Regions from separate parts of the Shewanella sp. BJSY2023SW001 genome, predicted to be linked through region 1. Evidence: predicted binding sites of a transcription regulator. Region 1 holds the regulator's gene; each other region holds the start of a gene.

Region 1 (5,586 bases):
ACTGAGCAGGGCAACCAATTCCTGTGCCTGCTCCAAAGTCACCAGCCCGGATGTCTCTGCTTTCATTGCATCACCCCACTCAACCGAGCCGTTCGAAAATCTTATCCAATTTCTCTTTCAACGTAGCCGCGGTAAAAGGCTTAACAACATAACCATTCACGCCGGCCTGAGCCGCCGCAATAATCTGTTCACGTTTGGCTTCGGCAGTTACCATTAACACAGGGATATGTTTGAGATGCTCGTCGGCGCGAATCGCCTTGAGCAGATCGATTCCCTGCATCCCAGGCATATTCCAGTCGGTCACGACGAAGTCAAAGTCGCCCTTTTGCAGCATAGGCAGAGCTGTTGAACCATCGTCTGCTTCCTGGGTGTTATTGAACCCCAGGTCTCGCAACAAGTTCTTAATGATCCGTCTCATCGTTGAAAAGTCGTCAACGATAAGAATCTTCATATTCTTGTCCAAGGTTTCCTCCGGTGAGCTGACATACTTATAAGTTGCTCAATCATTAATTACGCTTGTGTCCAATGCTTGAGTTTGGCTTTCAGCCTCAGCATGGCCTGACTATGGATCTGGCTCACCCGGGACTCACTTACCTCAAGAATGACACCAATCTCTTTTAAATTCAGTGCTTCGTCATAATACAGCGACAAAACCAAGGCATCGCGCTCTGGCAAGCGCTTAATGGCATCGGTTAAGGCTGATTGGAATTGGCTTTGAGCCAGGCCCTCAAAAGTGTCATCTGCCGGCATATCTTCCGACATCAACACATCGGGCGCTACCCCCAAATCTTCTATTCCTATGATTTTACCGGTAGAAACATCATTGAGAATATGATGATATTCATCCAACGACATCTCCAATCGCTCGGCAATTTCACTATCACGGGCATCCCGCCCCAACTCCTGTTCAAGCTCATCCATCACCTGAGCGACTCGCCGGTTATTGCGATGAACCGAGCGCGGAACCCAGTCGCCACGGCGTATCTCATCTATCATGGCGCCACGGATGCGGATCCCGGCAAAGGTCTCAAATTTGGCGCCTTTGCTGCCATCAAACTTGGATGAAGCTTCCAGCAATCCCATCATGCCGGCCTGCAGCAGGTCATCGAGTTGAACCGATGCAGGCAGACGGGCAAGCAGATGATGGGCTATTCGTTTTACCAGCGGTGCATAATGCTCAACGATCTGTGTCTTATCGTTTAAACCTGCGTATGCAGCCGCTTTATTCACTCGTACCATCCTCTCGGTAATCTGTCCTTTGAACCAAGCGCTCAACAAAAAACTCGAGATGCCCCCCAGGTTGCTGAGGTATAGGCCAGCTCATAATCTTGTTTGCCAGTCCATGATAAGCAATACTGGCCGGAGACTTGGGATAAGCTTCCACTATCAGTTTCTGTTTCCGCACCGACTTACGCAGATTCTCGTCGAACGGGATAGTTGCCACAAGTTCAAGTGCCACATCCAAAAATCTGTCTGTTACTTTACTGAGCTTAGCAAATAACTCCATCCCTTCCCGCAAACTCCGTACCATATTTGCGACAATTTTGAAGCGGAACACACCATGCTCACGACTGAGTATCTTAATCAGCGCATAAGCATCGGTAATAGAGGTGGGTTCATCACAGACAACCACGAGTACATCCTGTGATGCACGAGAGAAGCTGAGTACCATATCCGAGATCCCGGCGGCCGTATCGACTACCAAGATATCAAACTGGGTTTTCATTTCGCTGAAGGCGCGGATAAGCCCGGCGTGCTGTGCCGCAGTCAGTTCGACCATGGCCTGGGTGCCCGAGGTGGCAGGAATAATGCCTATTCCTTTTGGGCCACGAACGATAATATCATCAAGTTCAGACTCTCCCGATAGCACATGGGACAAATTGCGTTCGGCGCGTAGGCCGAGCATCACATCCACATTAGCCAACCCTAAGTCAGCATCCAAAACCAGGACACGTTTGCCTTTTTCTGCCAGAGCAACCGCAGTATTGATGGAGACACTGGTTTTACCCACGCCCCCCTTGCCTCCGGTCACGGCAATTACTTTTACTTTTTCGTTATTTGGTTGATTCATCATTCGTAAACCGCTCGCTTGGTCCCGGGTCATAGCTTTACTCAAATGCATAGGTCATCTCTTCTGACCTGGCTTTATTATTAAAATGACTTGCTTCAGTCTTGTTCAGTATGGCCAATGCCTGCTTGGCCAAGGTCAGGGTATCGGCGACCTGCATATCCTCAGGAACCCTTTGACCATCAGTAATATAACTTAATGATAATCCACTTTGGATCAACACGCTCAACGCGGCCCCCAAAGAGACGGACTCATCAAGTTTAGTTAAAACCGCCCCCGCGAGATCAATTCGCTGGAAATGACTTACCGCCTCTTCAAGCACCCGACGTTGGCCGGTCGCCGAGAGCACCAGATAGCTACGAATAGGCAAACGGGTATTGGCGGCAAGATTATCCAGTTGTTGGTACAGGCGCATATCCCTTTGACCCATACCAGCGGTATCTATCAAAACCAGCTTCCGGCTGCGGAACTGATACAGTATCTGCTCCAACTCATTGAGGTCATGAGCTTGCTTCACCGGGCATCCCATTATTTTGCCATAAGTTGCCAATTGCTCAAAGGCTCCGATGCGATAATGGTCCATGGTAACCAACAATACGGAATCCGGGCCATGGTGGGCAATAAAACGGGCCGCCAGTTTAGCCAATGTCGTGGTTTTACCGACTCCTGTAGGGCCGACCAGGGCGACAATTCCACCCTGACGCATTAAATCATCCCCCTGATTATCAAGCAGGTTTGCCAGACTTTGCGGCAAGGCATGTCCAAGCTCAGCGCTTTGATAGTGCTGACTCAGCGATGCCAGACGCTCGGCAACTTCAGGGGAGAATTCAGCTTCCAATAATTTACGTTCCAGCATAGCGCCGACGGGATCGGTGCGGCTGCGCTGATCCGCCATTAGACTGGACAGCTGGTGCGTCAACAAGCCGCGCAGCGAAGCCAGCTCTTCACGCATGGCCTCCATCTCTTGCTGTTGCTTGGCGCTGTTGCCCTTGCTTACCCGCTCCGGTGTCTTTTCCCGCAACTGTGGTGCAGGTTTGTGCTCTTCAGTAAGCCCTTGGGCCCAAGCCGGCATCTCGAGTTCCTTGACGTTACTTTGCTGCCCAAGCTGTTCATTCAAACGGCTCTGTTGCCGCTCAAGTAAAGCTTGCAAAGAGTCGGCCACAGGCTCTGGTTTGGCTTTTCTGCTAGTGTGTACATGCCCAGCGCCGAGGGAGACTTTATCCTCTCCCAATTCCATAAAAGGCGATGCGGTTGGTGCCGCTGCTGGCTTGGGGTCGTCATAATCAACCGCTGCCACTATTTCGATGCCGCCGGTAACCTTTTTATTGGACATGATCACGGCATCTGCGCCCAGAGTCTCTTTCACCTGAGCCAGGGCTGCGCGCATATCTTTGGCAAAAAAACGTTTAATCTTCACTCTCGGTTACCCCTGTTGGCCAACGGCTGACACTATACGTATCTGTTTCTCGTCTGGGATCTCCTGATAAGAGATCACCCGCAGATTGGGAATAGTGTGCTTAACAAAACGAGACAGGGTAGAACGCAGCATGCCGGATGTCAGCAATATGGCGGGCTGACCAACCATTTCCTGCTTCTGGGCTGCGCCTGCCAGTGACTGTTGCATACGCTCTGCCAGTCCCGGCTCGATATTCGGACCTTCGCCCCCTGTCGCCTGCATTGACTGATGCAACATCTGTTCCAATTCTGGCGCCAAAGTTATGACGGGGATTTCCGGCTCAGGACCGGCTATCTCCTGCACTATCATACGTTTGAGGGCAATACGCACGGCGGCGGTCAACACCTCGGTATCATTACTTTTGGGCCCATACTCAAGCAAAGTTTGCACTATGGTACGCAGATCCCGAATCGACACCCCTTCATTAAGCAAGTTTTGCATCACTTTAACCACATTCCCCAAGGTCATCACATCGGGAATAAAACCATCGACCAATTTGGGCGAATGCTTGGCCAGCATATCCAGCAACTGTTGCACTTCTTCATAACCCAGCAGTTTGGAGGCGTTGTTGGTCAAAAGTTGGCTCAGATGAGTGGCCACCACAGTGGCGGCATCCACAACCGTGTAACCCAGGGTTTGGGCGTGTTCTCTGAGCTCGGGTGCAATCCATACCGCATCCAGACCAAAGGCGGGATCTTTGGTTTCTATGCCATCCAGCTTACCAAATACCTGGCCCGGGTTGATTGCCAATTCGCAATCGTGACGCACTTCGGCTTCACCACTGGCCACCCCCATCAAGGAGATACGATAGGCATTCGGGGAAAGGTCCAGGTTGTCGCGGATATGCACCGCCGGCACCAGGAATCCCAGCTCCTGAGACAACTTCTTGCGAACCCCTTTGATACGGCCAAGAAGCTCGCCGCCCTGACCTTTATCCACCAAAGGAATAAGGCGATAACCCACCTCCAAGCCTATGGTGTCAACATGACGCACATCGTCCCAACTAAGCTCTTTAGGTTCGCTAAGGCTTTTCTCGGTCGGCCCTTTCTTGGCCAGTTCCAGCGCCTGTTGTTTGTTCTTTTCATTGCGCTTATAGATAAAGAAAGCGCCCACAGAGGTCAGTACTGCAAAGGTTAAAAATGCCAGATGTGGCATGCCGGGTACTATTCCCATCACAAAGAGCACTGCCGAAGCGATCATCAAAGATTTGGGATTGTCGAACATCTGCTGTACGACCTGCTGTCCCATATCGCCGGACTCATTCTGGCGGGTCACCATCAGCGCCGCAGCTATCGACAACAGCAGCCCGGGGATCTGCGCTACCAAGCCGTCACCTATGGTCAGCAGGGTGTAAATCTCTACCGCTTGGGAAAAACTCAGCCCGTGCTGGACTATACCTATGATGAAACCACCGAGAATATTGATCACCAAGATCAAAATACCGGCAATCGCGTCCCCTTTAACAAACTTGGAGGCACCATCCATAGAGCCGTAGAAGTCAGCCTCGCGGGTCACCTCTTCGCGGCGCACCCTGGCCTGCTCCTGGTTAAGGATCCCAGCATTGAGGTCAGCATCAATCGCCATCTGTTTACCCGGCATAGCATCCAAGGTAAAGCGAGCACTTACCTCAGAGATACGCCCTGCACCTTTGGTCACCACGGCAAAGTTGATGATAATCAGAATGAGGAACACCACCAGACCCACGGCATAGTTACCGCCGATCACCACCGAGCCGAAGGCTTCAATCACTTTACCGGCGGCATCACCACCATTGTGACCTTCAAGCAACACCACCCGGGTAGAGGCGACGTTAAGCGCCAGTCTGAGCAAAGTGGCAACCAGCAAAACGGTCGGGAAAGCGGCAAAATCCAGCGGCCTTTGGGTATAAACAGCCACCAAGAGCACCACCAGCGCCAAAGCGATATTGAAGGAAAACAGGATATCCAGCAGAAAGGCCGGCATAGGCAAAACTATCATGGCCAATGTCGCCAGCACCAGAAGCGGCGTGCCTACGCCCTTGAAGTTTGCCGGTTTTACTTGCCTCAGTTGCCCGAGCGTCGCT
Region 2 (5,586 bases), on a different contig from region 1:
GCGGCATCGGGGATCTTCAACATGGAGTCGACTACCCCCGGGATAAAGGAGGGCTCGACTCTGGGCCGGCCTATACCTTCAATCTTGCTGCCTTGCTCACAGGTGATGGCCGCATCTCTTTGTTGAAAATAGTCATAGAACACTGAGTTATCCGGGTCGACCACACACAGCTTGGTGCAAAGCCGTTGATAGCGGATATAACGGCCAATGGTGGCCGAAGTGCCGCCGGTACCCGGGCTCATCACAATCCACTCGGGAATAGGGAAGGGCTCGCGCTGCATCTGATCGAAAATGGCATTGGCAATGTTATTGTTGCCGCGCCAGTCGGTGGCCCGCTCGGCATAGGTGAACTGATCCATATAATGGCCATTCAGCTCCCGCGCCAGCCGTTCAGACTCGGCGTATATTTCGCTGGAGTGATTGACAAAGTGACAACGGCCACCATAAAACTCTATCTGCTGTATCTTCTTGCGGGCGGTGGACGCCGGCATAACGGCAATAAAGGGTAGTCCCAGCAGTCGGGCAAAGTAGGCCTCGGAGACAGCTGTACTGCCGGATGAGGATTCAATGACAGGAGTATCCTGTTTGATCCAGCCGTTACACAGGGCGTACAGAAACAGTGATCTTGCCAAACGGTGTTTGAGGCTTCCGGTTGGATGGGTGCTTTCGTCTTTAAGATAGATATCCACTCCGGCTACCGCCGGCAATTCCAGTTTAATCAAATGTGTGTCGGCGCTGCGCTGAAAATCGGCTTCGATTTTGGCAATTGCTTCGTTTACCCAGAGATCGGCCATTGTTGTTGTTCTTTCTTATAACAGGATGGTCTTAATCATAACCAAAGGTAATGACAATGGATAGCGAAAACTCAGGTGCATTGAGGCACAGACACAGGCTAGGCTATTGATTATTGTGGAATTGGATAGTTTAGGCGCAGATAAAACGTTTGCGAGTTTTATTAAAGGATAAAAAGAAATGGTGGAGGGAGAAGGATTCGAACCTTCGAAGGCGGAGCCGTCAGATTTACAGTCTGATCCCTTTGGCCACTCGGGAACCCCTCCACATATTTGGAGCCAGACATTGGAGTGAAAGATGGTGGAGGGAGAAGGATTCGAACCTTCGAAGGCGGAGCCGTCAGATTTACAGTCTGATCCCTTTGGCCACTCGGGAACCCCTCCACGATTTCACTTTCGTGTCTTTTTAAATTGTAGGCAAATGGTGGAGGGAGAAGGATTCGAACCTTCGAAGGCGGAGCCGTCAGATTTACAGTCTGATCCCTTTGGCCACTCGGGAACCCCTCCTCAATTGCGGCCGCCATAGTAGTCAGAAACCTTTTTCATGTAAAGCCCGATTTTAAAAAAAGGGCTAAAGTTCGTGGTCATTTGGTCGATTAACTAACAACGAGTTGTTTTGTTGGTGTTTTTTTATGCGTGCTGATGTTTCCTTAATCAATGAGCTGCAATTGGGCGAACGGTTGAATCTGGCTGTTGAGTCCCATCGCCGGGGTGAGTTTGCCCTGCTTTTGGCATTGCTGTCTCAAGATGTGCGCGATTGGCCTCAGTTTCACCTGCACGACGATATTGAACTAGACACTGTCCTGCGGCAGCAATTTGACTTGCCTGCGCCTCAAGCTTTGCTCGGAGACTTGAGTCAGGAGCCTTTGCCGGTAGATAACAGTTATCATTTTCTCAGTGACGGTGAACGTAGCTTTCAGTTGGCCCAGGCCTTGATGCCTGAACCTGTGGTTATTCGAGGGAAGAGAGACAGCGGGATGCAGGAAGCGCTGAATAATTGTGATTGGCACACAAGGCTGCGCACGGAAGGTGTCTTGAACCAACCCAAGGTGGCATTGATGGAGTTTGTTGATCAACTATCGGAACAACGTAAACTGGCCGGTCTATATCAAACGGCGTGAGGCTTGCCTCAGTCCAGGGGTCGTCCATGGTTTATACTGTTGCGTGACTCTCACTATCGGAGATAAGAGATGAAGAGTATTGAACAGGCTCAGGCCGCCAATGTGCAGGACACTTGTGCCGAATGTGGCAGCTATGTGGATATAGGAACAGTGGTCGAAGAAGGAGACACCTTGCTTTCGTTGACTTTTCAAGGTGAGTCGGCAATGGTTGATGCCGAGGCTCTCAAGCAATTGGCCACAGACCGCTTCGCCGATGTCAAGGTAGAACTCAGCAACTCAGAGCAGACTGTGACCCTGGCGCTGACTTTTTCCTGCAGTGCCGAGAAAATGATTTTTCAGTTGGAAAACGCTTTGGCATAAGCTGCGCTTTTAGCCAAATGGTCAGTAGTGTTCTGTTCGTAAACCAAAGCCACAAAGCAAGACATAACAAGGTAAATGTAACAAAGTATGAGTTGTCTTGCTGGGTATTATGTAAAAGTGTAATCTCGCGCAGAGATATGATGGCAGGCCCGCGCATTCGGCGCGGGTTTCTTTGAGCCCGAAAGGGAACCTGAGGATATGTGTGAAGCGACGTAGTTATCAGCGATTGCTGGAGTTGTTGACCAACTCGGTTGCCAAGCAACAGGGCGACTTCGCCAAGACGGCTGAACTGGCTACAGAACTCCTGTGTCAATATCTCGATGTGCAACATGCCAGTGTCTGGTCCTGGTCCAGGGATCAGCATGTACAGTTTGAAGTTGCCCGCTTTGGCTCGGGAAAGCCTCTTAAAACGCCGCGTCCATTACACCTCAATCAAATCCCATCTTATATCGACCAACTCAAGCAAAAACGCCATATTGACGCCAATGATGCGGTGGTTGATTGGCGCATGAGCGAACTTGCCGAGATCTATTTTAGCGTCAACGGTATTGCCAGTTCTCTGGATGTTGCTATCAGGATCAATGGTCATATTGAAGGGGTTTTGAGCCTGGAGCGAACCTCTACCGGGCATCACTGGAGTGATTTGGAAATCCATTTGGCATCGCAAGTGGCTGACCAGCTTGCGCTGACTCTGGCTACCCATGACGCCTACCGCAAAGACGAGTTGCTGACGCTGTTTCAGTCGGCCGCTGAACAATCGGCCCAGGTCAGTATGCTGATCAATTTGCACACAGAAGCGATTGAATACATCAACAGCGCCCATGAACAGATCACCGGCATCCCAAAAGAGAAAATGCTGGGTGCCAGTCTAAAGCAGTTGTCCTTCTTCAAGCAGCAACCCAAACAGGCTGAAATGACCCTGGCCAAGGTGTTGCGTGGCGAAGTAGCGACGGGTGAAGTGATGCTTAATCGAGAGTCTGGCCAGGAATACTGGCTCAGATACCATGCCAGTCAATTTATTACCCAGCGTGGTAATCACTATGTGTTGGTATCCAGCGAAGATTGTACCGAGCAGCATAACTATCAGGCCGAACTTGAGCGCTTGGCCTGGCGTTGCAGCCTGACCGGGCTATACAACCGTACCCATTTTAATCGTTTACTCGATAGAACCTATAGCGGGCAGTTGCTGCTGATCGATTTGATTGGTTTTAAACGCTTCAATGATACCTATGGACATGAACAGGGCGACGCCCTGTTGATTGAAGTCGCCCGTCGTCTGAAACATTTTGCTTCTCTTTATCCCGACTGCAGTATTGCCAGAGTAGGCAGCGATGAATTTGCATTGTTGCTTGATGATAGCGGCGATCTCGATCTCGATCTCGATATCGATGCCTGCTGTCATCGCCTCTATCAACAACTGCGAAATCCTATCAATATCGGCCGTGAGCAAGTGGATCCCAAGCCGGCACTGGCTGCGGTAGACATTGCCGAAGTCGCCGAGTTGGTCGCGCCGCTGACTTGCGCCGATATTGCGCTGCAATACGCCAAAAAGAAGCAGGGCACGGCCATTCAGTTTTTCAACAGTGCACTGCTCAAGGCGTTCAAGGATGATGCCCAGATAGAAAGAGATCTGCACGCTGCCATTCGGGGTAGGCAGTTTGAACTTTATTATCAACCGCTTAAAGATCTGCAAAGCTGCAGTTACATAGGCGCGGAAGCGCTGATCCGCTGGCATCATCCCAAGCGGGGAGTACTTTATCCCGGCGCCTTTATCGATATTGCCGAACAGTCGGGGCTCATCAATGCCATAGGCACCTGGGTACTGGAGGCTGCCTGTCGCCAGCTTAATTTGTGGCAGCACCACAATATCAATATTGCCATGCATGTGAACGTGTCGGCGCGGCAGTTTTTCGGTAGTAATCTTTATGAACAGGTTTGGCAGTTGCTCAACCGTTACCGCTTGAAACCCGGCACTCTTATTTTGGAGATCACCGAAACCGAATTGATGGAGGATATACGTTATGCCACCAATTTATGCCAGGAACTGGCTGACTTGGGGGTAGGGCTTGCCATTGATGATTTCGGTACGGGTTACAGTTCAATGCGCTATTTGAAACAGTTTCCCATCAGTAAGCTCAAGATCGACAGATCCTTTATCTCTGATCTCAGCATTAGCCGCGAGAGCCGCGAAATCGTCAGTGCGATTATCGCCATGGCCAAGGCGTTGAATATTTCCCTGACAGCTGAAGGGGTTGAAACCGCTGAACAGGAAAGCTTCCTTACTTCATGCATGTGTCATCAGGCCCAGGGGTTCCTGTACAGCCCGGCGCTCAGAGAGGCCGAATTCAATGCTTTTCTGCAACAGAGTCAACCTGCATTGCTGCATTGATCAGCTAGTTTAAGTTTTTTAGGTTCCACACTTAAATCCGGCCTAAGTTAAATCCAGCCTAAGTTAAATTCGTTTCAGGCAGCAGTGTTTGAACTTGTTGCCGCTATTGCAAATGCAAGTGTCGTTGCGCTTGGGATAGCTGACCGCAAACTGCTTGCCCTCGGTGTAAAACCAGCGGCCGCCCTCACATATAAATTCAGATTCTTCAAAAATAGCGTCCAACTGGCCATCGGCCAGATACCAGGCCTTGAAAGTGACTCTGGCCTTGGTTTGTCCTGCTGTCAAAGGCTCCCGCGCGACAATTTGCAGGCCCAACCACAGGGTCTTTGGCATCTGGGCCAGGGTTTGTGCGTTCAGTCCCTGGCGATAATCCCGGTGATGGGTATCGATAAGATAATCAAACTCTGCTTTAACAAAGGCGGCATAGCGGGAGCGCATCAATTGCTCTGGATTGGCGGCACTGTGCTGTTTGGTGTGAAGCGGCTGACAACATTCACTATAAGGGAGCTTGGAGTTGCAGGGGCAAAGGAGGTTCGCTGTCATCGAGGTTTTCAGTTTCAATTTGGGGCCGGTTAAACGGCTTGGGTTTGCATTGCCGGAGATCATAGCGCTTTGAGGCCTGGCTTGCATTGAAACAATTAATTTATTCGGGTGAATTTCGCAGTTTTCCGCAAGTGTTGGCAGGAACGGAGTCACTTTGTTTGAAGGGTAAGTAAACAGATTTGAAGGATAGGGTAAGCGGGAGCATGTATCGATATTCGGGGCTGGAATGGCTTGCAGAAGTGCGTCTGGGTGAAAGCTGCGTACAGGCTACTTCAGGATGAAACGACAGTCATTTCGGTTAAAAAATAGCGAACCTGTTTTATTGAATTGAACAATATGCTTTAGTAATGAGTAATCTAGGGAAGGTGCGAGTAAGTTCTCG
Region 3 (5,586 bases), on a different contig from region 1:
AGGCCGCCTGCCTGCAGACGATCCGGCCATTGAGTCTTTGTGGCTGACCGTCAGTGGCGATCCTGAGCCGCTTAATCGTCCGCTCAACAATGGTCAGCGCAAGATTTGGAATTTGACCAACCCTGGGGATGACGTCACCCTGGCCATGCAGGGGCACAGTCTCAACGCCGCCATAGGCCCGCTTCAGATAGCGGATTTCGGTGAGCCGGACAAGACTCAAGTTCGGGCAAAACTGGTTGTCTGTGCCGATCCCAATACAGGTTTTGCGGTGGCTTGCGATACCAGCTCTACCCGAATCGAAGTGATTGCCGCTAACCCCTTGTCGCTCATCGGCGCCCCGGCGAGCAGCAAAGCCATTGCCGATGAAACCGCTTGCCAGCGCTGTCATGACAACGATATGCAGCAGCGGGTTGTCAGTGCTCATACTCTGGCCAGTCATTTCCAGCCAGGTAATGACAGTTGCGGCAGTTGTCATGCGCCTCAAGGTGCCACGGCGCTGACCGACAAGAGCTGCAACGACTGCCACAACAATGACACCAATATGTACTTAAATGCCGGGCTGAAACACACTCCGGGCATGGAGCAGATAAAAGCTGTCCGTACCCTGAATAACAGCCTGAATTACAGGGAAATGGTGCATTCGCTGCACAGTGGTACCCGTACTGTGGCCGGTATGGGTGGCGATCGAGAAACAGCCACTTATCCCAAGCCAGCCAATGATTGCCGCGCCTGCCATAGCAAGGGTCAACTTACATTGGATGGACTGAGCCAGAGCGCCTCCGTGTTGGTCGCCACTCCCGGCGCCACCGAGAAAGGCCAAATAGCCGAATATTCTCCCACAGTTGCAGCCTGTGGTGGTTGCCATGTCCAGGTGGACGATTGGGCCAGCCATGCCGAAGCCTTCGGTGGCGTTTTCCAAAAGGATGCCAATGGTGGACCTGTGTATCAGAGCGGCAGCGAAAGCTGCGCCATCTGTCATGCCGAGGGACGTAATAACGGTGTCGACAAGGTACACGGCCTCGAGGATTGAGCCTCATTGCCTTATCGGCCAAAACGGCGCTTCGGCGCCGTTTTTATATGCAGTTTTTATCAATTCAGGAGCTCAAACCTGCCAATCCGACACAGCTGCCATGATAGCGCCAACTGAGCACTGCTCTGCTCGAAATCCACCATCATCTTGATCGATGCAGAAACAGGAAGCCCTAGTGGTTTCCCTTTATTTATCTGAATATTCGCTGTAGTCTTAATCGGATCAAAACCGAATAACGTATACAAAGACGGGATCTATGAGTCGAACTACCCCCATCGTTCATAAAACGCGCACTCAGGTTGTGGTCGAAGTGTTGCGGGAAAAAATTCTTTCAGGGGAAATCGCAGCCGGTGAACCGTTGCGTCAAAGCGCCCTGGCAGAAGAGATGAATGTCAGCCGGATTCCGGTCAGGGAAGCCCTTTTGCAACTGGAAGCCGAGGGGTTGGTCAAGTTTGAAGCCCATAAAGGCGCCACGGCTACCGAACTATCGGTTGAACAAGTCAGCGAGTTATTTGAACTCAGAGCACTGATTGAAACTGATCTCCTTGCCAAAGCCATTCCAAACCTGCAGGATGAAGATCTGCGTCAGGCCGAAGCCGTACTGGACAAACTGGAATCCGCCTTTAAACAGGATGATGCCGTGGGCAGTTGGAGCGAACTCAACACAGAGTTCCACACAAGTTTGTACCGCGCCGCCAACCGTCCCCATACCATGGAAGTCGTACATGGTCTGAACACCAACTGTGATCGCTATATCCGCTTACAGTTGTTGCTGACAGGCGGGATCCCCCGAGCCGAACAGGATCACAGGGATCTACTGCAATTATGTCGGCAAAAGAAAATAGATGAGGCCGTGGTCCTGTTGAGGGCCCACATACTGCACGCTGCCAATGCCATTCGCGAATTGGTAGCCCAACAGGTGAGCTGAAAAATCACGACCCTTTCCAAGCAATAGCGCTTTAGTTGTCCAAAAGACAGATCTGGCTTCTGTCTTTTTATTTTGAGAGTAAATTCAATGCAGTACGCCACTATTACCGGCTGGGGAAAGTGCGTTCCCCCTGCCGTACTGACCAATCATGATCTGGCCACCTTTATCGATACTTCCGATGAATGGATTAAACCCAGAACAGGGATTAGCCAGCGTCATATAAGCCACGTCAACACTTCTGAATTGGCCACAGTCGCTGCCCAGCATGCACTGGCCGCCGCCGGCATAGAAGGTAGCGAACTGGACATGATTATCCTGGCCACCGCCAGCCCGGACACCCTGATCCCCAACATAGCCTCGACCGTGCAGGCCAATGTAGGCGCAACCTGTGCCGCCTTTGACATCAACGCCGCCTGCAGTGGCTTTCTCTATGGCGTAGGCCTGGCCACCGCCCAGATAAAGAGTGGTCAATGCAAGAAAGTCCTGGTTATCGGCGCCGAGCGTCTCAGCTTCTATCTCGACTGGTCAAGAAGAGAGACCGCAGTACTGTTCGGTGATGGTGCCGGTGCTGTGGTGCTGGAAGCAACAGACAGCCCATGTGGCGTACTGGGCTATGAGCTCAACAATGACCCAGGTGGCCGCGATATTTTGAAGGCCAGTTTCGGGACGGGTATGGATAGATTTGTCGCCGAGTCGCTGGACTTCTACATTCAGTTCGACGGCCAGGAGATTTTCAAACGTGCCATCAACGGTATGGGTAAACTCAGCGCCCAAGTATTGGATAAATGTGGCTTGGATAAAGAACAAGTCGATTGGGTAATCCCCCATCAGGCTAACGAGAGGATCATCGACACTCTGGTACACAGAATGAAGATCCCCAAAGAGAAGGCCTTCGTCAATATAGCCAACTATGGCAACACCTCGGCCGCGACCATTCCCATCGCTATCTGTGATGCGTTGGAAAAAGGCATGATCAAGCCAGGACAACACATTCTGTCCTGTGCCTTCGGCGCTGGCCTCACCAGCGCGGCCTTGCTGCTGAAATGGGGTGATAGAGTCACACCGCTGAAACAGAGCGATGCCGAGCTGCCGCCATGCGAGCAGACAGGTATTGAACTGGTAAAACGCGCAGTAGACTATTTCTGCCATCGCGATAAGGCTTAAACGAATTAAGCAGAACCCCAAACAAAATGCCGTTCACTTTCAATGAACGGCATTTTCGTTTTTAGATGCCATACTTGGCCAGGAATAACATGTCCGGTCGCAACAAAAAGTTGCGCTGACGAATATAGAGTAAAATGCTTGCCGAAATAAACTCACTCAATTATACCGCTTTCTAAAAAAGAGAAGGCCTCGAGGTCTTATTCGCACCTTCTCTTAGGTCAGTTCTTGGCCCTACTTGAGCGGTTTGCTTATCCGGATGACTACCCGACGGTTACGGACCCGTTCATCACTGGAATCATTGGATGCCACATGCCGCCGTTCGCCGTGTCCTTCAGTATGGATCCTGTCTCCCGGGATACCCCGTGCGACAAAAAAATCTTTAACGGAATCAGCTCTCTGTTGTGAAACCTTCTGGTTAATGCTGCGGCCGCCATAACTATCGGTATAGGCATCAATCAGCACCAGCTCCACTTCAGGATCATAGGCCAGATACTCCTGCACCCGCGCCAGCTGCGCCTTGGAATAACGGGTCAACTCAGTCCCCCCCATCTCATAGGTAAGCACGGTAAAGGCGATATCATCGAAACTGTAAGGCAGTAGATTGGCCAGACACTGCTTGAACTCGCGGTATTTCTGGGCAAAGTTGGCCGCGGAAAGGCCGACCGCCACCGTGTGGCTTTGGTTGTACCAATCGCTGTAGTAGAAAGTGGGTTCCATGCCGCGATCCAGCTCAGTCAGCATGGACCAGGCGGCCTGTTTCGGCACTTCGCCATTGAAGTATTTCTGGTAGCTCAACTCGGTAATCGCCTTTGATGTCACCCCGGGACGCCAGGCCGGCGCTTTGCTCATCAAGCGAGCATGAGTCACTGCATCAGGCTTTTGCCACATGTCCAGAGTAAACTGCAGATTCAGCTCTTTACCCGCATGACTGGAAAACACAGCTTTGCCGTAGGAGGGAATATCGTGCTCGAGGCTGCAACCTATGGGGGTGTTTTGCGCCACACGCCAATGAGAGTCGTCGAGTGACGCCACATAGTGCCTGAGATCCGCCATCGCCGACCACGGCAGACAAAGAGTCGACAGCAGAAACAGTTTACGCCACATAGAAATCTCTCTTTTCACACACCATGTTGTCTCTATCGGCAAAGAAATTCATTCCTTTAGCCTATAAAAACAACAATCGAACATGACACCCTGTTGATGTTTTAGCATAATAGCCGCTTCGTTATTTTCCAGGGGAAATGCATGACTCAGCCAAGCCTAGCCAACCAACTCAAGCACAGATTCAGGGGCTATTTCCCTGTGGTGATCGACGTGGAGACCGCTGGCTTCAATGCGCAGACAGACGCGCTGCTGGAGATTGCCGTCAGTCTGCTGAAGATGGATGCCGAGGGCAATCTGGGAATAGACAGAACCCTGCACTACCATATCGAACCTTTTGAAGGCGCCAACCTCGAGCCGGAGGCGCTGGCATTCAACGGCATAGATCCCAACAACCCCCTCAGGGGCGCCGTCAGCGAGAAAGAAGCTTTTCTGGAGATATTCAAGGCGGTGAAAAAAGCGCAGAAAGCAGCCGACTGCCACAGATCTATCATAGTGGCTCATAATGCCGCCTTCGATCACGGCTTTGTCAGCAAAGCAATCGAGCGCAATGATATCAAGCGCTCGCCGTTTCATCCCTTTGCTACTTTTGACACCGCCACGCTGGCCGGATTGGCCATAGGACACACAGTACTGGCCAAGGCCTGCAGCTTGGCCGGGATCCCCTTTGACAACAAAGAAGCCCATTCGGCGCTTTATGATACAGAGCGCACCGCCGAGCTGTTCTGCTACATAGTGAACCGCTGGAAAGCTCTTGGCGGCTGGCCTTTGCCTGCCACTGCCGAAACCGACACCCCGCAAGGGGATATCTAAACCGGCTCAGACATATAAGCCGACTAAAACTCTGGGATTTCCTGGCCTCAAGCCAAACTATTTGAGCGTTTGGCTTGAGGGTGCATCAGCAACCACCGACCAGTGACCAGAAAACAAAGACAGCCCGGCTCAAAACCAAGCTCTTGAGCCTCATATTTAAAGCCCGGTGCGACTGTCGAGTTTAAGAGCCTTAATCAAATCGAACACTTCATGGATCTCTTTAAACACTTGCTCTATGTCTGCGCTGAGATCCAGCGGCTTGAGTAGATCAAGTTGCGGCTCAAAATAGCTATGCTGACAGGCTATTTTGACAAACAATCGCCCCTGTTTAAAACAGGCTTCCAGCTCACCTTGATAAAATCCTGATAGTGACAACAAACGTTCCATGGTCACTGTATTAAGCACATATCTGGCTTCAAGCTGATCGTCACTGTAAACCTCAAATCTACGCTCAAAGTCCGGGTCTTCCAGCTTTACCCGCGTGAGTTTGCTTCTAAACTGCGCCAAGCCATTGGCCATAAAACCTTTATCGCGGCGCACCTGGATGGTG
Region 4 (5,586 bases), on a different contig from region 1:
ATTCTTACCGGTTTGCTCTTCATCATGATTTCTGGATACAGCTTTACGATAAACTTCATGGGGATCCCGAGGAAAAAAAATTTCAAACAGCAATCGTGGGATTATAACAAAGACCCGCTAACTGGCACAGAGATTTGCCACTCCAAAGCCGTGTCCGGATTGCAGATGCCTAAAAAAAGCAGCCGTTTTCAGGCTGCTGTGATTCTGATGCTGCTGCGCCATCAAAGATTGGGATCGACTTCAATCTCATCAGACTCTTTGGCCTTGCCCTGCTCAATGGAGATTTCCACCCTGCGATTACGGGCGCGATTCTCCGGCGAATCATTCGGCACCAAAGGCGCAGTGGAAGCCATGCCCACCACTTTCATTCTGCTGGCATCAAAGCCGGGCACCTTGACCAATTCGTGGGCCACGGCCACCGCCCGCTGGCTGGACAGGTCCCAGTTGGAGCTGTACAGCTCATTGCTTATCTGCATGTCATCGGTGTGGCCGGAGACAGTGATGATCCCGGGCACATCTTTGAGTAGCTCACCAACCGCCTGCACCACAGGCTTGAATCTGGGTTGCAGGAACCCCGAACCTGAGGCAAAGGCGCCCTTCTCCCGAATACGGATGATAATCTGCTGTCCCAGAGACTCGATTTCAATAGCGCCGTCCACTATCTCTTTGTTGAGCGCCTCGGCCATCTTCTTGACCTGCTCGTTAATCTGATCCTGAGCTGCCTGCTGCTCCTGGGTCTTCTTGTCTTCGGCCTGCTCTTGCGCCGTGGCCGAAGCCTCGCCGCCACGCTGCTCGCCCCTTTGCTGCTGCACGCCACCGGCACTGTCGTCATCCCCTTCCTGATACTCGAGGATCTGCTGGGTCATCTCGTTGGTTTGCTGGTTAATTATTTCAATCGGGGTGGGATCCGGACGTCCGGGGCGAAACTCCAGCGCAATCACTGAGGTGCCTTTGGGAATATCTTTCACTTCCACCTTGTTCTGCACCCCGAAGGCGTATTTCATCGAGCCGGCTATCTGTTTGAACTTCATGACATCCATTTCAGAAAAAGCCAGCAGCAACACGAAGAAACACATCAGCAGCGACATCAGGTCGGCAAAGGTTGCCAGCCACATGGGTGCACCGGGTGGCGGACAATCACACTTGGGCTTGGCCATAGTGCTACTCTCCGTCCGTTGTATCTATTTTGCGCTGTTTCTCTGACAGGTAGTTTTTGAGGAAGCCCTCAATCACCCTGGGGTTCTGGCCATCCTGAATAGCCAGTACAGCGTCCATAATCAGATTGCGGTTAAGCATCTCTTCGTTCATCCGCAGCGCCAGTTTATCGGCAATCGGGATCGCCACCATATTGGCAATAATGGCGCCGTACAAGGTGGTCAACAAGGCCACCGCCATTGCCGGGCCGATGGATTTGGGGTCATCCATGTTGGACAACATGGCCACCAGACCAATCAGAGTACCTATCATACCCATAGCCGGTGCCACATCACCCAGAGCCTTGAAGATACTGATCCCCGCCTTATGGCGCTCTTCGGTCAGTTGAATATCTTTCTCCAGCGCTTCACGCACCACATCGCCGTCATGGCCGTCCACCAGCATATCAACCGCTTTTTGCATAAAACTGTTGGAAATTTGCGCCTCTTCCAGCGCCAGAAAGCCCCCTTTACGGGCAGCGTCTGCCATGGTAACCGACTGTTCAATCAACTCTTCAGGTTTATCCAGTTTGAACATAAACGCCTTGGCGGCAATCTTGACCGCCCCTAAAAACTGCTTGAGGTTGAACTTCATCATCACCACAAACAGCGAGCCGACAAGCACGATCAATACAGAGGGTACATCGATAAAGATGGCAATGCCGCCACTACTGACCATTGCCATGATAATAAAAGCAAAAGCACCTACCAGTCCTATCAGGGTTGCTAAATCCACAGTGGCTCCTCACCTCTAAAGCAGACCCGACACAGTGTGGCCGGGATCTCTATCCCATACAAGCCGATCCACCCCAAAGGGTGATATAGGATCTTGGCTATTCACAGGAGATGAATATGATAATTTTCAATAGTTTCTATTTTGAGTTATCGGACAGGGCTTAAGCAAGTTTAGGAAGATTTTAATTTTCTCTAAAAAAAATCAGCGACAAAGCGTGCTGTTGAGCAAATAACGGGCGCTTCAATTTGACCCTTATCGCGCCCTGATATACCTTGTGTCACGCTGAACATAACGCCAAGACACCTGCAGCCCTCCCTCTCTCCTTTTACCTTTGCACCGTGCCAATCAGGTCGCAGGAATGGGCCGGCAACCAAGGTGCATCAAGGAAACTGATTGTGGCCAAAAAACCCGAAAATCTAAGTTTTGAAGAATCTCTCAACGAGCTGGAACGCATAGTCGTCGAACTGGAACGCGGTGAAGTATCGCTGGACGACGCGCTAAAACAGTTCGAACGTGGCATAGGTTTGGTGCGCAGCAGCCAAGCCAAACTGGAACAGGCACAGCAGAAAGTAGCCATACTGCTGGCACAGGATCCCCAGGCGCCATTGAGCCCATTTACAGTCGAGGGTGAGTGAGTGTTAACCCAAGCTATTAACCAATACCAGCAGAGAGTCAATCAAAGAATTGCCACCATACTGGACACCCTGGATGATACCGAGCCCAGACTCAAGGCCGCCATGCGTCATGGAGCCCTGCTGGGTGGAAAGCGTATTCGGCCGTTTCTGGTCTACTCTGTAGGCGAGATGCTCGGCGTCCCCCTTGAGCGTCTCGATGATTGCGCCGCCGCCATAGAATGTATTCACGCCTATTCGCTGATCCATGACGATCTGCCGGCCATGGACGACGATGCCCTGCGCCGCGGTCAGCCAACCGTGCATATCGCCTTTAACGAAGCCACCGCTATTCTGGCCGGTGATGCCTTGCAGACCTTGGCCTTTGAACTTATCAGCAGCGACATTGAAGGCCTCAGCGACCGCCAACACCTGCGTCTGGTACAGGCGCTGGCAAAAGCATCCGGCTACCGCGGTATGTGCGGCGGCCAGGCGCAGGATCTCAATGCCACCGACAAAGAGATCTCGCTTGAGCAACTCACCGCCTTGCACAGATTGAAGACAGGGGCCCTTATCCGCTGCGCCGTCGAGTTTGCGGTCATTGCCGCCGATATTGACGCCAAAGAAGAACAAGCACTGCTGGAATACGCCGATGCCGTGGGCCTGGCGTTCCAGGTACAGGATGACATTCTCGATATTACCGGCAGCACAGAAGAGCTTGGCAAACCCCAGGGTTCGGATCTCGATGCCAACAAGAGTACCTACCCGAAACTGTTGGGGCTGGAAGGCGCCAAGACTACAGCTCAAAAACTGCTGGAAGATGCACTATCAGCGCTGGCAAAATTGCCATACAATAGCCAGTTAATTGCCGAATTCGCCCGCTATATCGTTGAGCGAAGAGTATAAAAAGAGACAAAGTATCTCGTTATGAGTCTGGATATCACTCAGTTTCCTGTGCTGGCACAGGCCAATACCCCGGAAGAGTTACGTCAACTTCCACAAAGCCTGCTCCCTCAGCTGGCCGACGAGCTCAGGGAGTTTTTATTAAAATCTGTGGGCATGTCGAGCGGTCACTTTGCCTCTGGCTTAGGTACGGTCGAACTGACCGTGGCGCTGCATTATGTCTACAACACCCCGTTTGACCGCCTGGTCTGGGATGTGGGCCATCAAGCCTATCCGCACAAGATCCTTACCGGTCGTCGCGATCGCATGCCTACCATACGCCAAAAAGGTGGTCTGCATCCTTTCCCCTGGCGGGAAGAGAGTGAGTACGACACCTTCAGTGTCGGCCACTCCGGCACCTCAATTTCCGCCGCACTGGCAATGGCGGTCGCCGCGGATAAAGAACAGGCCGGCCGCAAGGTAGTAGCCGTGATAGGCGATGGTGCCATGACAGGCGGCATGGTGTTTGAAGCCATGAACCACGCCGGCGATCTGCACAAAGACATGCTGATGGTGCTCAACGACAACGAGATGTCTATCTCGGAAAACGTCGGCGCCCTCAATAACCACCTGGCACAGCTGATGTCAGGCCGCTTCTACACCACGATACGAGAAGGCGGCAAGAAAGTACTCAAGGGCATGCCCGTCATCAAAGAGATGGCGCGCCGCACCGAGGAACACCTTAAAGGCATGGTGGTACCGGGAACCCTGTTTGAAGAGCTGGGATTTAACTACATAGGTCCTATCGATGGCCATGATGTGGATGCTCTGGTAGAAACCCTGCGTAACATGCGCAGCCTCAAGGGGCCGCAGGTGCTGCATATCATGACCAAGAAAGGCAAAGGTTATGAGCCTGCGGAGAAAGATCCCATCGGCTGGCATGCTGTGCCCAAGTTTGACCCTTCACAATTTTGCAAACCGGTCACCAAACCCGGGAAACCCAGTTTTTCCCAGGTGTTCGGCAAATGGTTGTGCGACATTGCCGCCAAGGATGACAAGGTACTGGGGATCACCCCGGCCATGCGCGAAGGCTCCGGCATGGTGGAGTTCTCCCAGAAATTCCCCGAGCAATACTTCGATGCCGCCATCGCCGAGCAACATGCAGTGACCTTAGGTGCCGGCTTTGCCTGTGAAGGCTATAAACCGGTAGTGGCCATTTACTCCACCTTCCTGCAGCGCGGCTATGATCAGTTGATCCACGATGTGGCATTGCAGCGCCTGCCAGTACTGTTTGCCATTGACCGCGGCGGCATTGTGGGCGCCGATGGCCCTACCCATCAGGGCGCCTTCGATCTCAGCTACCTGCGCTGCGTACCCAACATGGTGATAATGGCGCCATCCGATGAAAACGAATGTCGGCAGATGCTTTACACCGGCTACTGCTACGATAAGGGCCCAAGCGCAGTGCGCTACCCTCGCGGCAGTGCAACCGGCGCCGAGCAGGTTGAAGAGATGACGGCGATGGCGATAGGTAAAGGCCTTGTCAGACGTCAGGGCAAACAGATTGCCATTCTCAACTTCGGCACGACCCTGGCTGCCAGCCTGGAAGCCGCCGAAAGCCTCAATGCCACTGTCGCCGATATGCGCTTTGTCAAACCCTTGGATGAAGATTTGATCAAGGAACTGGCCGCCAATCACGACTTGCTGGTAACAGTGGAAGAAAACGCCATCATGGGCGGCGCAGGCAGTGGCGTGCTCGAGTATCTGGCCAGCCAGGGGATCAGCAAGCCTTTACTGCAAATTGGTCTGCCGGATGAATTTATCAAACACGGCTCACCGGAAGAGATACTGACTGAACTCAAGCTGGATGCCAGTGGTATTCTCGAGCAGATCCAAAACCGGCTCGCATAAGGTAAGCATCCGCTACCATTAAAAAAACCGCCTCAGGGCGGTTTTTTGCTTCTCCGACCACAGGAAAGCCAACTAGAGTTAAACTGAGATAGCCAAGCCGTGTCTGCAAAATAATACCTTGGCATTCTCTTATGGTTTTGGGCTTTAGCAAAGGAGGCGCCGTGCCGGAAAGCAGGGCTTTGGTGTTGGGGGGCGGTGGTGCCAGGGCGGCCTATCAGGTTGGGGTGCTCAAGGCGCTGGTACAGTTTTATCC

What was found. The regulator FliA, encoded in region 1, starts transcription of late flagellar genes. The targets are predictions, from matches to a motif close to CTAAAGNTNNNNNNNNNNNNGCCGATA.
Region 2: ACMHXH_RS19820 (VC2046/SO_2500 family protein) is a predicted target of FliA. The motif match lies at 1,363-1,389, and genes of this name have one in related genera.
Region 3: ACMHXH_RS19610 (flagellar protein MotY) is a predicted target of FliA. The motif match lies at 4,260-4,286, and genes of this name have one in related genera.
Region 4: pomA (flagellar motor protein PomA) is a predicted target of FliA. The motif match lies at 2,077-2,103, and genes of this name have one in related genera.

The regions. Positions count from the first base shown of each region.
Region 1 covers NZ_JBKORF010000071.1:23,855-29,440, forward strand. Annotated here, with positions in the region: gene ACMHXH_RS16140 (protein phosphatase CheZ) at 1-66, opposite strand, end outside; gene cheY (chemotaxis response regulator CheY) at 80-463, opposite strand; gene ACMHXH_RS16150 (RNA polymerase sigma factor FliA) at 511-1,230, opposite strand; gene ACMHXH_RS16155 (MinD/ParA family protein) at 1,223-2,104, opposite strand; gene flhF (flagellar biosynthesis protein FlhF) at 2,109-3,485, opposite strand; gene flhA (flagellar biosynthesis protein FlhA) at 3,492-5,586, opposite strand, start outside.
Region 2 covers NZ_JBKORF010000083.1:28,363-33,948, reverse strand. Annotated here, with positions in the region: gene ACMHXH_RS19840 (PLP-dependent cysteine synthase family protein) at 1-794, opposite strand, end outside; tRNA gene ACMHXH_RS19835 (tRNA-Tyr) at 974-1,058, opposite strand; tRNA gene ACMHXH_RS19830 (tRNA-Tyr) at 1,091-1,175, opposite strand; tRNA gene ACMHXH_RS19825 (tRNA-Tyr) at 1,214-1,298, opposite strand; gene ACMHXH_RS19820 (VC2046/SO_2500 family protein) at 1,424-1,912, shown strand; gene ACMHXH_RS19815 (DUF406 family protein) at 1,982-2,272, shown strand; gene ACMHXH_RS19810 (putative bifunctional diguanylate cyclase/phosphodiesterase) at 2,475-4,661, shown strand; gene ACMHXH_RS19805 (YchJ family protein) at 4,725-5,204, opposite strand.
Region 3 covers NZ_JBKORF010000082.1:213,153-218,738, reverse strand. Annotated here, with positions in the region: gene ACMHXH_RS19625 (OmcA/MtrC family decaheme c-type cytochrome) at 1-1,030, shown strand, start outside; gene ACMHXH_RS19620 (GntR family transcriptional regulator) at 1,287-1,958, shown strand; gene ACMHXH_RS19615 (ketoacyl-ACP synthase III) at 2,046-3,122, shown strand; gene ACMHXH_RS19610 (flagellar protein MotY) at 3,354-4,226, opposite strand; gene rnt (ribonuclease T) at 4,368-5,036, shown strand; gene ACMHXH_RS19600 (DUF3137 domain-containing protein) at 5,193-5,586, opposite strand, start outside.
Region 4 covers NZ_JBKORF010000084.1:5,819-11,404, reverse strand. Annotated here, with positions in the region: gene thiI (tRNA uracil 4-sulfurtransferase ThiI) at 1-59, opposite strand, end outside; gene ACMHXH_RS19950 (flagellar motor protein MotB) at 222-1,157, opposite strand; gene pomA (flagellar motor protein PomA) at 1,162-1,929, opposite strand; gene xseB (exodeoxyribonuclease VII small subunit) at 2,325-2,564, shown strand; gene ispA ((2E,6E)-farnesyl diphosphate synthase) at 2,565-3,446, shown strand; gene dxs (1-deoxy-D-xylulose-5-phosphate synthase) at 3,468-5,333, shown strand; gene ACMHXH_RS19925 (patatin-like phospholipase family protein) at 5,495-5,586, shown strand, end outside.